DNA from 2 places in the Paenibacillus sp. W4I10 genome. Region 1 is predicted to be linked to the other one. Evidence: riboswitches for the same ligand, from Rfam matches in the RefSeq annotation. Region 1 holds a riboswitch; the other holds the start of a gene.
The links. A riboswitch is a leader RNA that binds a small molecule or an ion and turns the genes downstream of it on or off. The one in region 1 is predicted to bind glycine.

Region 1 (7,774 bases):
AACTGCAAGCGCAGTTTAGTACAGGTTTGCGGGCCGCGGTAGTCTCATCGAGTCGAGTAACCGGTGTTCCGTAAGGTGCGTTGAGTACCAACTCCGGTGTCTCTTCCGCTTCTTTGGCAATCCGTATCATCGTATCAATAAACCCATCCAGTGTTTCTTTGCTTTCGGTTTCCGTCGGCTCGATCATGATGCATTCCTCAACGTTGAGCGGGAAGTATACCGTAGGCGGGTGATATCCAAAATCAAGTAATCGTTTGGCAACATCCAGTGTACGCACACCATACTGCTTCAATCCCCGACCAGACATGACGAATTCGTGTTTGCATACCCCTGGATACGGAATCTCGTAGTAAGGTGCGAGACGGGCCATCATATAGTTGGCATTCAGTACCGCACACTCAGATACACGGCGCAAGCCTTCCGGTCCATAGGTGCGAATGTAGGCATAGGCACGTACCAGAATACCGAAGTTGCCATAATACGCTTTAACCCGTCCAATGGATTGATCTCCTTCGCGGTCCAGTGCATACACGCCATCATCATTTTTGATCACCATCGGTTTAGGCAGGAACGGGATTAAACGGCTCTTCACGCCGACAGGTCCGGCGCCAGGTCCACCACCGCCATGAGGCGTACTCATCGTTTTGTGCAAGTTCAGATGCACTACGTCAAAGCCCATATCACCCGGACGAGTAATGCCCATAATGGCATTGGAGTTCGCGCCATCGTAATATAGCAAACCACCAGCCTGGTGTACGATGGATGCAATCTCCTGAATGTCTTTCTCGAACAAACCAAGTGTATTCGGGTTTGTCAGCATCAATGCTGCTGTATCCGTACCAACGGCTGCACGGAGTGCATCCAGATCGACCAGTCCGTCTGCACGGGATGGAATCGTTACAGTTTCAAACCCTGCAACGGTTGCACTTGCCGGGTTGGTACCATGCGAAGAATCGGGCACGATGACTTTGGTACGTTGTTCGCCACGACCTTCGTGGTAGGCACGAATCATCATGAGTCCAGTCCATTCTCCATGGGCACCAGCGGCGGGTTGCAAGGTCACAGCGTCCATCCCTGTCAGACCTGCAAGGTCGTTTTGCAACGTATATAACAGTTCTAGTGCACCTTGAATGCTGGATTCATGCTGGTACGGATGGATTTTGGCGAATCCATTGTAACGGGCAACATCCTCATTGATCTTCGGATTGTATTTCATCGTACAAGAGCCCAGTGGATAGAATCCGTTATCTACGCCGAAGTTGCGGCGGGACAACGCAGTATAGTGTCGAATAACATCTACCTCGAACACTTCCGGCAGTGCCGCTGCTTCCGAACGGAGCATTTCCCGGGGAATCAACGTATCGGCAGCCTGACGAGGAACGTCACATTCTGGCAAGGAATAAGCGACACGTCCAGGGCTGCTGAGTTCAAAAATCAATGATTGTTCCGAAGCAGGAGATAGGGTCTGTGCACTAAATGTTGTATCCGTCTCAGGTTGAACCGAAGTGGAGACAGAGGTACCTGTTTCCAATTGTCCTTGTACCGATGTTGTCGTTGTCGTCGTCGTTTCCTGAGTCACAGCGATCCCTCCAATGCTCGTGCGAATTCGTCAATCTCTTCCTTAGTGCGCCGTTCGGTAACAGCAATCAGCATATGTCCGGCAAGCTCCGGATAATCACGTCCGAGTTCGTAACCACCAATAAAGCCTGCATCCAGCAATTTCAACTGAAGGGCATCCAAGTCGGTTCCTTCAGGAAGTTTAATAACAAACTCATTAAATGTTGGTGCATTAAAAGTAAGGCTAACTCCAGGAATTGCAGTTAATGTATTCAGGGTGTAATGACTCTTTTGCAAATTCAGATCCGCGACATCGATCATACCCTGTTTACCCATGATGGACATATACACAGATGCGCTGAGTGCAAGCAAAGCTTGGTTGGAACAGATGTTGGATGTCGCCTTTTCGCGGCGGATATGCTGTTCACGTGCTTGCAGTGTGAGTACAAATCCACGTTTTCCGTTGCGATCCTTGGTCTGGCCTACAATTCGGCCAGGAATTCGGCGCATATGAGGCTGGGATACGGCGAAATATCCGCATGTCGGGCCGCCGAGTGAAGCGGCGATGCCAAGGGGCTGCGCATCACCTACAACGATGTCGGCACCCAGCTTGCCTGGGGCTTCCAGCAGACCCAGCGATAGCGGGTTGGCACTTACAACGAGCAGGCCCTTGTGCGCATGCACGAGGTCGGCAGCCTGCTTCACATTTTCCACGGCACCAAAGAAGTTCGGACTCTGGATCATGACAGCAGCGGTATCGTCCGATATGGCGGCTTGCAAGGCATCCCAATCAGTGACGCCATCCTTATAACCTATCTCGACAATCTCCAGACGGAGTCCGTGCGCATATGCCTGCAATACCTGACGGGCTTCCGGATGAACGGTACGGGATACGATAAGCTGTTTGCGACGAGTTGCCGCTGCGGCCAGGTTTCCTGCTTCCGCAAAGGCAGTTGCACCGTCATACATACTGGCATTGGCTACAGCCATACCGGTTAATTCACAGATGTAGGATTGAAATTCGAAAATGGCCTGTAGTTCACCTTGGCTGATCTCAGGCTGATAAGGTGTGTAGGCAGTGTAGAACTCGGAACGGGAAATGACATGATTGATGACGGAAGGAACATGATGATCATATATACCTGCGCCGAGGAAGCTGGCGTGTGTTTCGAAATTGGCATTGGCACCAGCTTGTTTGGACATGTGCCGTGTCAGCGCATATTCATCAAGTTTGGAGGATACGGGCAGCTCGCCCTGATAACGAATCTCTTTTGGAATGTCCTGAAACAGTTCCTCCAGCGTATCCACACCGATGGTTGCGAGCATGGCATTCTGATCTTGCTCAGTCATGGGAATATAACGGTGCTTGCTCATGCTTGATCAGCTCCTTGAGTAGGTGTCTTTGACGTACGTGTCCGTTTATGAAAAGGGGTCTTCACGACCTCGGCTTTGAATTTCTTCCCTCGGATCTCAATCTCAAGCGGGGTTCCCAGCGCAGCGTAGTTGCTGTCGATGAGGGCAAGCCCCAGATTACGCTTCAATGTAGGTGATTGCGTGCCTGTTGTCACTTCACCAATCTGTACGCCTTCGGCGTAAATCGGATAGTGGGGGCGAGGAATACCGCGCTCCAGCACTTCGATGCCGACCAGTTTGCGGGCAGGCCCGTCATTTTTTTGCTGTAACAAGGCTTCGTGTCCGATAAAAGGTCCGGCATTCAGTTTCACAAACATACCAACGCCAGCTTCTAGCGGAGAGATCGTTGCCGATAATTCCTGCCCATACAGAGGCAGCTTGGCTTCAAAACGTAGCGTATCCCTTGCTCCAAGTCCAGCCGGAACCAGCCCGTGCTCTTCTCCAGCCTGCAATAATCCACTCCAGATCACAGTAGCCTGGTCCGCAGGTACATATAGTTCAAAGCCATCTTCACCGGTATAACCGGTACGGGACAACAGTAATTTTACTCCGCATACTTCAGCATACGGCACAAAACGAAACGGTTCAATCGAGCTTACATCCGTATCTGTAACTTTCCCGATAATGTCTACAGCCAGTGGACCTTGCAAGGCGAGCAGCGCCGTCTGCTCCGAATCGTTGGTCATGCTTACGCCGGGGATCAGGTGCTCTTGCAGCCATGCCCAATCCTTGTCGATGTTGGAGGCGTTAACCACGAGCATATAATGCTGATCTTCCAGCTTATACACGAGCAGATCGTCCACCACACCGCCATCTGGATAACACATCAGGGTGTACTGGGCTTGACCGGGAACCAGCGTGGTCACATCATTGGTCGTCATTTGTTGCAAAAAAACTTCAGCCTGCTCACCCTGTACTGTGAATTCGCCCATATGGGATACATCGAATAGTCCAGCACGCTCACGCACCGCTTCATGTTCTTTCTGAATTCCGCTAAATTGCACCGGAAGCTCCCAGCCTCCAAAATCAATGCACCGTACGCCTTCGTATTGCTGATATAGTGGGAAGAGTGGTGTTCTAAGCAAATCGGACATCAAATCACCTCGTCATGGACCGTCAACCGGCCGGAAATATAATCGTGGATCAATGAAGCAGGGTATTTTTAAATTTTTCAGCTAGATATTTTCATCACATAAGTATGGTAAGCAGCTAGGGCAGCGCCGTTCTACATCCTGTTTTTCGTTTTTTGGGAAAAAGGAAAAGGACAGGCCAAAGAATCGGCATGCCAAGTAGCACGCTGTATTCTAAGGCTCTGTCCCTTGTACCTGAGAGTTACCCCGCCGCGATGTGCAGCAGGTTTCCCCTTGGGTGATCATAACGCCCGCACAGGGCGAATAGATGCTCTCCAGAGTTGCGTCCCGTAAAAGTCCTTTTGCCTGAGAGATTCACCTCCGCTTATCGGTGGTTTACTCCTTCGGCGTTACCTCATGTACATCCCGAATCGGGTGTCACGGGTAATCTCTCCCTTTACATTCATCCGCGGGTATATCATGGTCCAATAAACACATTTACTCCTCTCATTAAAACGTGAATCCACTACCTATGTCAAGAACGATATCATAGATATTGATTTAAAACCGAATGTTTAATATAAATTTAATGTTATTGTTCGTGTATTTATAAAGAGTACGCTTACTATTCTAATATTCACCAGTATATGAAGAAAGAGTGTAATCCGGTTACAGGATTTAGAGGTGTTCAGCAAATAAATTGTGAGGTATCTTGACATTTGAATCAAAAATATCATACGCTATATTCTGGGAAAAAGGTTAAGGTCAAAGAACGCATGCACTCATTAATGAAAAGCGAGGCGGATATCGATGAGCGAATTGAAAAGTGATTTCCTGTACAGTGAAGAGCACGAATGGGTGCAAACCGTAGGGGAGGATACTGTACGTATTGGCATTACCGAGTTCGCGCAGCATCAGCTGGGTGACATCGTGTTTGTGGAATTGCCTGACCTTGAAACCAATGTAAAAGCAGAGGACAGCATTGGAACGATCGAATCGGTCAAAACGGTTTCGGACTTGTTCTCTCCCGTCACAGGTTCAATTATTGCAGTCAATGATTCGTTGCAGGACTCACCTGAACTTGTGAACAGCTCTCCTTACGAGGAAGGTTGGATGATTGAGATCCGTGTTGAGGGAGATCTGACAGCAGCATTGTCTACATTGATGAACGCAGACGCGTATCGTAAACATACGGAAGAATAGTATCAACGAACTTGTACTTATTAACATATATTTTATAACCAAAATGAAATGAGTTTCATATTTTTTTTGACCTGTGTAAGCCGGATGCTTGCACAGGTTTTTTGTGCTTTCCAAGAATGGTTTTGAATACGAATAGAGGCAGATTGGGGATGTAAATCACCTGATTGGACCAAGCTATAGGTTAGAAAATGATTCTCGATATGACAAAAGTCATAGGCAGGAAAAGCCTTGTGTATCAATGGGTTCAGCCATTATGCATTGATTGAAACGATTACATAACCTAATGTTGTCATCATTGTTCATGACGAAAGTACGCTTTCATTTCATTGAACAGGAGAGCATTCTCGCTTAGGATTACAGCAGGGGAGAAATGATACCCCTTTCATAAGTCATAATCACTTGATCCAAGGAGGATAATACAATGAGTAATTTGGACCAATCGTCCAATTCCAAAGGTGGGCTACGGGTAGGTGTGCAGCGTTTTGGCCGATTCCTGAGTGGTATGGTCATGCCGAATATGGGAGCGTTCATCGCCTGGGGATTAATAACGGCCATGTTCATTCCAACAGGCTGGTTCCCCAACGAGACACTAGCACAGCTAGTCGATCCGATGATCAAATATTTGCTGCCACTGTTAATTGGTTACACCGGGGGTACGATGGTGCATGGTCAGCGTGGTGGTGTGGTGGGTGCCATTATGACCATCGGGGTCATCGTGGGTAGTGATATCCCGATGTTCCTCGGTGCCATGATTGCCGGACCACTGGCAGCATGGATCATCAAAAAGTTCGATAAATCCATTGAAGGTAAAATTAGAGCCGGATTTGAAATGTTGGTTAACAACTTCTCAGCCGGTATTATTGGCGGGATCTTGGGGATTATTGCTCTACTGGGCATCGGGCCTGCTGTAGAAGCGATTAGCAAAGTATTGTCCGCCGGGGTACAAGGTCTGATGAATCTGGGCTTGCTACCGCTGGTCAACCTAATTATTGAACCAGGTAAAGTATTGTTCCTGAACAATGCAATCAACCACGGGATTCTGACACCGATTGCAACAGATCAAGCAAGAGAATTAGGGCAATCCGTATTATACATGCTTGAATCGAACCCGGGTCCGGGACTTGGTATCTTGCTTGCTTACTGCTTCTTTGGACGCGGAATGGCCAAATCTTCTGCACCAGGTGCGGTTATCATTCATTTCTTCGGGGGAATTCATGAGATCTACTTCCCTTACATTCTGATGAGACCGATTCTGATTCTTGCTGCAATCGCGGGTGGCGTCGCAGGTACATTAACATTCATGCTAACCGGAGCAGGACTTGTTTCGGCACCATCACCGGGTAGTATTATCGCGTATTTCCTCTTAACACCAAAAGGTGGATACCTGCCGATGCTCGCAGGGGTGCTTGTAGCAGCAGTCGTTTCCTTCCTGGTTGCAGCAGTGTTGCTGAAAACGGGTAAACAAAAGGACGAAGATCTGGAGTCCGCATCCAGTCGGATGAAAGACATGAAGGGTCAAGGAACCGTGCCAAATGCTGGCATTACGGCTAATCATCGTGAAGCAGGCAGAGCCGCAGATATGACTCCTTCTACAGTGAAAACAGATGTGAAGAAGATTGTCTTCTCCTGTGATGCAGGTATGGGGTCGAGTGCCATGGGTGCATCCATTCTACGCAAGAAGATGAAGGCAGAGGGGATTGACGTTACTGTGACCAATACGGCGATCAGTGATATTCCGCCGGATGCAGATGTGGTGATCACACAACAAACATTAACCGATCGTGCTCGCTCCGTTGCGCCGAACGCAGAACATATATCCATCGACAACTTCCTAAAAAGCCCGGAATACGATGCGCTCGTTGAACGTCTAAAGTAATTGCCCGCATTCGTTTTCCCTGAGCCGGAGGCTGAGATATGAGTATTACCAAAAGACAACGTGAAATCGTGGAGTTTCTGCTGGAGCATCCACATGAAGTCACTGCCGGCGAAATCGCCGTTGAAGTAAAGGTCAGTACCAGAACAGTTCACCGGGAGCTGCAAATGATTGAACAATGGCTTGAACCTTTGGGCATGAGGCTGGAAAAAAAATCGGGAACCGGTATTCGAATCGATGCCAGTTCCGATGATCTGGCTGTATTGCGCCAGCAACTAGAGGGTAAAGAATATGTAGAGTTTACGCCAGAAGAGCGTAAGCTCTTCATGCTTTGCATCCTGCTGGATGAACCGGAGCCTGTAAAGTTACTCGCCTTGGCTTCGGATCTTAAAGTGACCGTATCCACCGTAACCACTGATCTGGACGATCTGGAGTCACGGATTCGTCAGGCGGGACTAAAGCTGGTTCGTAGACGTGGATATGGCGTCAAGATTAACGGAAGTGAGACGATTCATCGCACAGCCATAGCTGCACTTGCTCTGGAATTTCTGGATGAGTCCGACCTGTTCGGAAGACAACCTGAACAAGGGGGCTCCATCGTAAACCAAAAATTGCTGGATATGATCGGACATGATGATGTGCTTACGATCGAAAATGC
Region 2 (7,774 bases), 2.1 Mb from region 1:
CTGAATAACTACAGGATTAGCCGGATCAAGCTCCAGCTTTTCGCGCAGATGCCGAATATGTACCATTAAAGTTTTGTCCCCATCCAGATAGGGCTCGTTCCAGACGGCTTCATAGATCTGCTCTTTGGTTCGAATCATGCCCATATGTCTTAGCAGGTAGGCGAAGATGTGGAACTGTTTTCCCGATAAAATAATCTCATCTCCCGTCTCCTCATTGACGATCCGGTTGTCCTTCTCATAGATGGAGAGATGATCCAGCTTCAGGGCAGCATCCGTGGATACCGCTGTTCCTGCCTTACGCAGTTGTACTTCAATCCGGGCAGCCAGTTCATCGGGGTGAAATGGTTTGGTCACATAGTCATCGGCAAAATCGAGACCATGCAACTTGTCGTCAATGGACGTTCTGGCCGAGAGCATGACAATGGGCACGGCGGGATGTTCTTTTTTCAGTCGCTGACCCACCGTAAATCCATCCAACCCGGGCAGCATGACATCCAGAATAATGAGTGAGCAACCGACAGCAGCCTCCGCTGCACCTTCACCACTGCCGAGCCATACCACCTCATAACCGCGCTCCTCCAGATCGGCTCTGACCCAAGTTGCAATTTCCGTATCATCTTCAATATATAACAGTTTGGTTTTCATTCGAATATTCGTTTCCTTTCTGCCCCCATTGGGTTAATGATATATCTGAGCATCATCCTGATAAAAGCTGTCTATAACAGATGGATTCATATCTTGTTGAAACCATATTGAATTCCTTTACGTTACCACACATTCTAATTATAGCTTATCCATTAACGTGGGGAATGTTATATCAATCAAATCTACCAAGTACATATTATACCTACACCTGACGGGAGGAAATTCATTATGCTGCTGGAAGCCATCTATCATCAACCGAAACGAAACTGGGCCTATGCCTATGACCAAGATACAATCCATCTGCGTTTGCGTGCCAAAAAGAATGATCTGACTGAGGTACATGCCCTGACCGGAGACAAATATGCGTGGGATGCAACCAAAGCGCTGGTTCCCTTAACGAAGTTCACCTCTGACTCCATGTTCGATTATTACGAAGGTGAAGTGAAGCCTCCTTACCATCGGCTGAAGTACTCTTTTCTATTAAAAGACGGAGACGAGCAGATCTGGATGACCGAGACGGGCTTCCAGGAAGAAGAGCCGGACGATCCAGGCCGCATGTTCCAATTCCCCTACATACATGCCGGGGCCGTATTCACACCCCCTGAATGGGTGAAAGATGCGGTATTCTATCAGATTTTCCCTGAACGATTCGCGAACGGCAACCCGGATATTAGTCCAGAAAAAGTGGAACCGTGGGGTGGCGAGCCGACACCTTTCAATTTCTTCGGCGGTGACCTTCAGGGCGTAATCGACCATCTGGATTACATCAGCGATCTGGGCATTAATGCGATCTACTTCACACCCATTTTTGAAGCCACCACCAATCACAAATACGATACTGAAGACTACCTGCGGGTAGACCGGCACTTTGGTGACGCAGATACCGTGAAACGACTGGTCGAGCTGTGCCATGCACGTGGAATTCGCGTACTTCTGGATGCTGTGTTCAACCATTCCGGGAAGACGTTTGCGCCGTTTGTGGATGTGCAGAAGAACGGAGAACAATCCAAATACAAGGACTGGTTCCATGTACACGAATACCCGCTGGACGTGAAGGACGGCATTCCTACGTATGAGACCTTCGGATTCGAAGCGCACATGCCAAAGCTCAATACGGAGAATGCCGAGGTTAAGGCCTATCTGCTGGAGGTTGCTGAGTACTGGATCAAGGAAGTGGGTGCGGACGGATGGCGGCTGGATGTGGCAGACGAAGTGGACGATGCATTCTGGCGTGATTTCCGCCGTGTGGTCAAAGCCGCTAATCCGGATGCCTACATTCTGGGCGAAGTATGGAACGAGTCTTCCTCTTGGCTGCAAGGCGACCAGTTCGATGCGTCCATGAACTATCCGTTTACCGATGCCGTGAATGCTTTCTTTGTGAAAAATACAATGCACGCCGAACAGTTCGCAAACTCCATCGGGCGACAGTTGTCCCGTTATCCGCTTCAGGCCAGCGAAGTGGCGTTTAATTTGCTGGACAGTCACGATACCCCACGACTGCTCACGCTGTGTGAAGGAGACCAGCGCAAGATGAAGCTGGCTGCATTATTCCAGTTCAGTTACTTGGGCGCTCCGTGCATCTATTACGGAGACGAGATTGGAATGGACGGCGAGCATGATCCGGGATGCCGGAAATGCATGGAATGGGATGAAGCGAAGCAGGACCGTGAGTTGCTCGACTTTTATCAAAAACTGATCTCCCTGCGTCATGCTCATCCTGCCCTCCGTGCAGAAGGCACTGTTCGTTTCCTGCAGGCTCGTACCGATGGCAGTCAACTGGTATTTGAGCGGCAAAATGAGGAGGAACGCATTCTGGTTCTATTCAATCGATCCGAAGAGACGGCTATTGTCGAGCTGGAGGCTGGTGACGAGGATTGGACCGAGCTATTTGGTGGAAACCATCGTACCGCCAAGGATGACGGCGTGCTTGCCATTGAATTGCCCGCGTATGGATATGCCGTACTGAGTACGTCTGTGAGCAAGGATTAGATCAGATTACACATACATCTGAAGTCACATATTAGTAGCCCAGCTTCGCTTCATTTGACAGTATAAAACAAGCGTCCTGCAGAACCTGGATTCAGGTTCGCAGACGCTTGTTTTGTAACGCTGTTATACATCATAATGTCACTGATGATATCCCGGTAGTCCCAGTTCAGCTTAAACCTTAGGGTCTGTGTCCATTTGAGCACTGTCCGCCCCACTTGTAGTGGTGTCAGAATCCGCTGTCTTCGACTCCATCTCCGGCTCTGCACGCTTGGCCTTCGGTTTTGCCAGCTTCTGCATCATTTTGCGGCCGGTTGGCGTCTGGGCCAACCCGCCCTGGGCTGTCTCCCGGTGACGGCTCGGCATCGCACTGCCTACTTCCAGCATAACGTCGATGACTTCATCTGAAGGAATAGCACTACGCACTCCGGCCAGGGCCATATCAGCCGCAGCTAGCGCCGTAACTGCACCCAGTCCGTTACGGACGATGCATGGAATCTCAACGAGGCCTGCGACCGGATCACAGATAAGGCCCAGTGTATTTTTTAACGCCAAGCCTACGGCATGAACGACCTGTTCCGGTGTACCTCCACGCAGTTCAACCATGGCACCCGCAGCCATGCCGATCGCGGAACCCACTTCCGCCTGACAGCCACCTTCCGCACCGGAGATAAATGAATTGTTGGCAATAACATAACCGATCGCTCCCGCGCAGAACAACCCATTCACCAAATGTTCGTCCGTCCAGCCAAATCGCTCCTGTGAGCTAATAAAAACACCGGGGATGATGCCGCAGGAACCGGCTGTTGGTGTTGCCACAATCCGGCCCATGGAGGCATTTACTTCAGATACACACAGGGCATACGCCATGGCAAGTGCGGAAGCATCTCCCGAGCAAGTTTCACCCTTGCGAATGTACTCTGCCATTCTTTTACCGTCTCCACCCGTTAATCCACTGCGTGAAGTGGTATCTTCCGTTAACCCTTTACGTACCGCTTCCTTCATCACCTGATAATATTCAGACATCTGCTTCACAACATCCGCTTCCGGTGTATTGGTCTCCTGAACCTGCTCCTCGATCATCAGTTGAGCAATCGTTTTGGATTCCGCTGTACAGATCGTATTCAGTTCGTGTAAATGTTTAAATCGCATCCGAATCAACTCCTCTCTTCAAATCGATGACACGAATGTCCAGTACATGATCCAGCTCCTTTAGACGCTTGAGCATATCAGGATTAGGCGCACCATCCATTTCCATCGCGGTAAGCGCTTCGCCATCACGGGCTTTCCGATCCACCTGCATATACCCGATGTTAACCCCGGATGAACTGATCGTGGACGTTACCGAGGCAAGCACCCCTGCTTTGTCCGCATGCCGCAGCACGAGTGTCGGAAACTCACCACTAATCTGAACACGAAAATCATTCATCGCATGCACCGATACACTACCACCACCAATAGAAGCACCAATTAAGGAACAGGTACGCCCTTCATGCCACAACTCAATTTTGACCGTATTCGGATGAGGAGCAGGCAGGCCACTTGTGTAAAACTCAACCTCCATGCCCGCTTCCTCTGCGTATTGCTCTGCATCCGGGATACGCGGATCGTCTGTGACATAATCCAGCAGACCGCCGATCAGTGCCAGATCTGTTCCGTGCCCCTGATACGTATCAGCAAATGAACCGTATAGTGTCAACCGGGCACGTTCGGGCGTACAACCTAGCCACTGACGAGCGATTCTTCCGAGCCTTGCTGCTCCAGCTGTATGTGAACTTGAAGGCCCCGTCATCGACGGACCAATAATTGAGAAAACATCTTTAAATCGCACCTTGTAACCCTCCAATTGTGTTCGTCATTTCCATCCAGATCCCATGCCATAATGTTCCTTTATTACTGAATGATGACATCAAAAAAGGACAGAAGAAGGCCTCAGGCCCTCTCTCTGTCCTCGATACCTGAGAGTTTCACGATCAGCAGTGTCTCACGACAAGGTGCATTGCCTGCGATTACAGACAAGTCACCGGACTAACTGATCATATACCCCTTGGGTGGCGCAATTCGCGCACTCTCCAGAGTTGCGTCCAACGATGGTACATTTACCTGAGAGATTAACCACTGGGCCGGGTGCGCAGCAGCTTGCTCCTTCGGTGCCTGAACACTAGCCATTGCTCGGCTAACCCAGGTCTCTCCCGCTCGTTATCATCCGCTGTATGGAACCATTCTGAGCGTATGTCAGAACAGTAATGGAAATCGTTCATTTCTTCTTCATTAAGATTAATCGACCGGAAGATCAGTGTCAACAAACTTAACGATTTCTTTGGATGTATTTCCTTCATTTTCGATTGAACCGATGAAAACCAGAATATTTTGTCAGCTTTCATCACATTAATACGATAAAAGGATATTTTAAACATATTATTTCATTTTCCTTCAATCAAAGATGTGCTTACTACTATTTATGATATTGTCCACGAAACTGTTCGGGTATTCAGGCAACCATAATATTTGAACCACACTGTTCGTAGCCCTTCCGGATCTGCACACCCTAATTCACAGTTCGTAGAAGATACTCTCGTTCTGTACATAGGGTCTGCAATACTTGCTGCATAACTTCGGCATACGGTCTTTCATCCATTCGTGTCTCGACTCATTCGCCATCTGAAAGGCATAATAACCCAGTGTAAAGATCAACATGAATCCTTCCATTAATCGGATATCACGATCCGTCAGTGGCGCGATCTGTTTGGTATAAGCTGATAAGAATATGTCACGTTCCTCCCGATTGAACATAAGCGCTGCCCCTCCGGCATCGAAAAGATAATAACCATAACCGTGTAGGCAAAAATCAATCATGGACATCCCCTGATCCGTTATCAGCAGATTGTTGCGAGTAATATCCCCATGAATGATCCCCCATGTCCCTGCGTGCTGCGGGTATGTTTCTAGCTGCTCATTAATGTTCTCAAACGTCTCACGAAGCAGATCGAAGTCTTCCGTTGTAAAAATCCCCAGTCGGACGCTTTCCTCTAGCTGCCCTAGCATGACCAAGTTCTCATGAATGTTGCCATATGCCGGCCGCACCTTTGTTTGATCTGTCTGATTCTGCTCACGCCCATATTGATGAAGCATCTGCAGTTGTGCCCCAAGATCATAGATCTGTTCTGTTGTCAGGCGTTCTCCCTGCTGGATGTCCCTTCCCTCAATCCACTCCAGAACTGTACAGCAGATCTCTTTACCTGCTTCACTTGTCCATAACGTGACCCAATCTCCTGATACATTGCGTACCGGATGCTGTACGCGTAATGCTGTCGTTGCATTTAACTCATGAAGCAGGTTCATCTCTGCCTCCAGCGCAGGAGGTGTATGCTGAATGCCTGTCATACTTGCATATGCGGCTTGATGGATACGTAGCAGATACTTCTGCCCGCTTGCTTCATCAACGACATGATACGTCAGATTCTCATTATGACGAATATATGAAACGACAGGTTTCTCAATAGTGTAGTTCTGTATAATCTGAGCTGCCATATGGTCGTAAGACATCTGATCCGTAGTGATTATCAACATCTCCTTCAAAGTAATGTAAACGTTCTCTTAATACTAAATATCGTAGCATGATTGCTTTGCATACAGCAAATTCTTCCAAAATGGAATTTAAAAAGCACAACCCCCGAACAACCGTCCAGGCATTGTGCTTTCTTTTGTCTCTATTATTTCTTAATCTCTCTGTCTACTGCTCTATGTTACACTCCATGATCCAATTAACCAAAACGACCCATAATGTATTCTTGCGTCAGACGATTGTCCGGGTTCGTGAAAATATGCTCCGTATCCCCGTGCTCAATCATGCTTCCCAGATAGAAATAAGCTGTATAATCCGAGATGCGTGCCGCCTGCTGCATGTTATGGGTAACAATAACAATCCGCAGCTCCTTCTTGAGCTCGGTAATCAATTCTTCAACTTTACCCGTGGATACCGGGTCAAGTGCAGATGCAGGCTCATCGAGCAGCAGAATCTGCGGATCAACAGACAGGGCGCGGGCGATACATAAACGCTGCTGTTGTCCACCTGAGAGAGACAGAGCTGACTCATGCAGTCTGTCTTTCACTTCGTCCCAGAGCGCAGCACGGCGCAAGCTTTTTTCCACAATCTCATCCAGTGCCTTCTTACTCTTCGTACCACGGTAGCGGGGGCCAAACGCGATATTATTGTAGATGGACTTGTGAAAAGGATTTGGTTTCTGCCACACCATGCCAATCTTCTGGCGAAGCTTGATTACATCGGTTCCAGGCTCATTCAGATCGTTACCGTCCATCCAGATATGTCCCTCTGTGCGGGAACCGGCGATCTCGTCGTTCATTCGGTTAAGCGACCGGAGGAACGTGGATTTACCGCAGCCAGACGGTCCGATGAGCGCCGTTACGCTCGCTTCGGGAAATGTGAGACTGATCTGCTTGACCGCCTGAAAATGTCCATAATATATGCTTAACTGTTCCGTACCAAAAGGTATGGCCATGTTGGTTCCTCCTTATTTCGAAGCTGTCATGCGGCGGAATACAACCCGACCGATCCAGCGCGCACTTAGATTGAACGCCAGCACGAGAATGACAAGCACAGCTGATGCACCTGCTGCCACCTCTTTGGAATCTGGCCCAATGCCTTCACTGTTCACTTTCCAGATATGGACAGCAAGTGTCTCTGCCGGACGGAACGGATTAAGCGGTGATCTTGGACTCGTCGGATTCCAATCTGTAAAGTCCAGTGGTGGACTACTCATACCTGCGGTGAACATCAACGCTGCCGCCTCACCAAAGATCCGGCCCGATGCCAGAATCGTACCCGTAATCAAACTCGGCAATGCCACAGGCAGCAGAATGGAAGTGATAATCTTCCACTTGGACAGTCCAAGTGCAAGACCCGCTTCCTTCTGTTCCTTCGGAACAGCCCGGAAGGCCTGCTCCGTTGTCCGTACCATCAGTGGCAAGTTAAAGATCGCCAGAGCCAAGGCACCCGAGATCAGGGAGAAACCAAGACCAAATTGATTTACAAGCAATAAGAGACCAAACAAACCGATAACGATGGAAGGGAATGATGACAACACTTCTACGACCAGACGAATGAAGCTGGTGATCTTGCCTG

Region 2: linked by a shared signal. The riboswitch ahead of sdaAB (L-serine ammonia-lyase, iron-sulfur-dependent subunit beta) and the one ahead of gcvT (glycine cleavage system aminomethyltransferase GcvT) in region 1 are both predicted to bind glycine.

What each region holds. Positions count from the first base shown of each region.
Region 1 is NZ_JAUSXX010000001.1:6,754,114-6,761,887, forward strand. It holds gene gcvPB (aminomethyl-transferring glycine dehydrogenase subunit GcvPB) at 1-1,438, opposite strand, end outside; gene gcvPA (aminomethyl-transferring glycine dehydrogenase subunit GcvPA) at 1,576-2,931, opposite strand; gene gcvT (glycine cleavage system aminomethyltransferase GcvT) at 2,928-4,064, opposite strand; glycine riboswitch at 4,281-4,381, opposite strand; glycine riboswitch at 4,385-4,507, opposite strand; gene gcvH (glycine cleavage system protein GcvH) at 4,851-5,243, shown strand; gene QF049_RS30340 (PTS mannitol transporter subunit IIBC) at 5,665-7,119, shown strand; gene QF049_RS30345 (BglG family transcription antiterminator) at 7,158-7,774, shown strand, end outside.
Region 2 is NZ_JAUSXX010000001.1:4,673,615-4,681,388, forward strand. It holds gene QF049_RS20915 (response regulator transcription factor) at 1-645, opposite strand, end outside; gene QF049_RS20920 (alpha-glycosidase) at 874-2,634, shown strand; gene sdaAA (L-serine ammonia-lyase, iron-sulfur-dependent, subunit alpha) at 2,806-3,783, opposite strand; gene sdaAB (L-serine ammonia-lyase, iron-sulfur-dependent subunit beta) at 3,773-4,462, opposite strand; glycine riboswitch at 4,575-4,709, opposite strand; glycine riboswitch at 4,714-4,836, opposite strand; gene QF049_RS20935 (phosphotransferase enzyme family protein) at 5,185-6,201, opposite strand; gene pstB (phosphate ABC transporter ATP-binding protein PstB) at 6,396-7,151, opposite strand; gene pstA (phosphate ABC transporter permease PstA) at 7,164-7,774, opposite strand, start outside.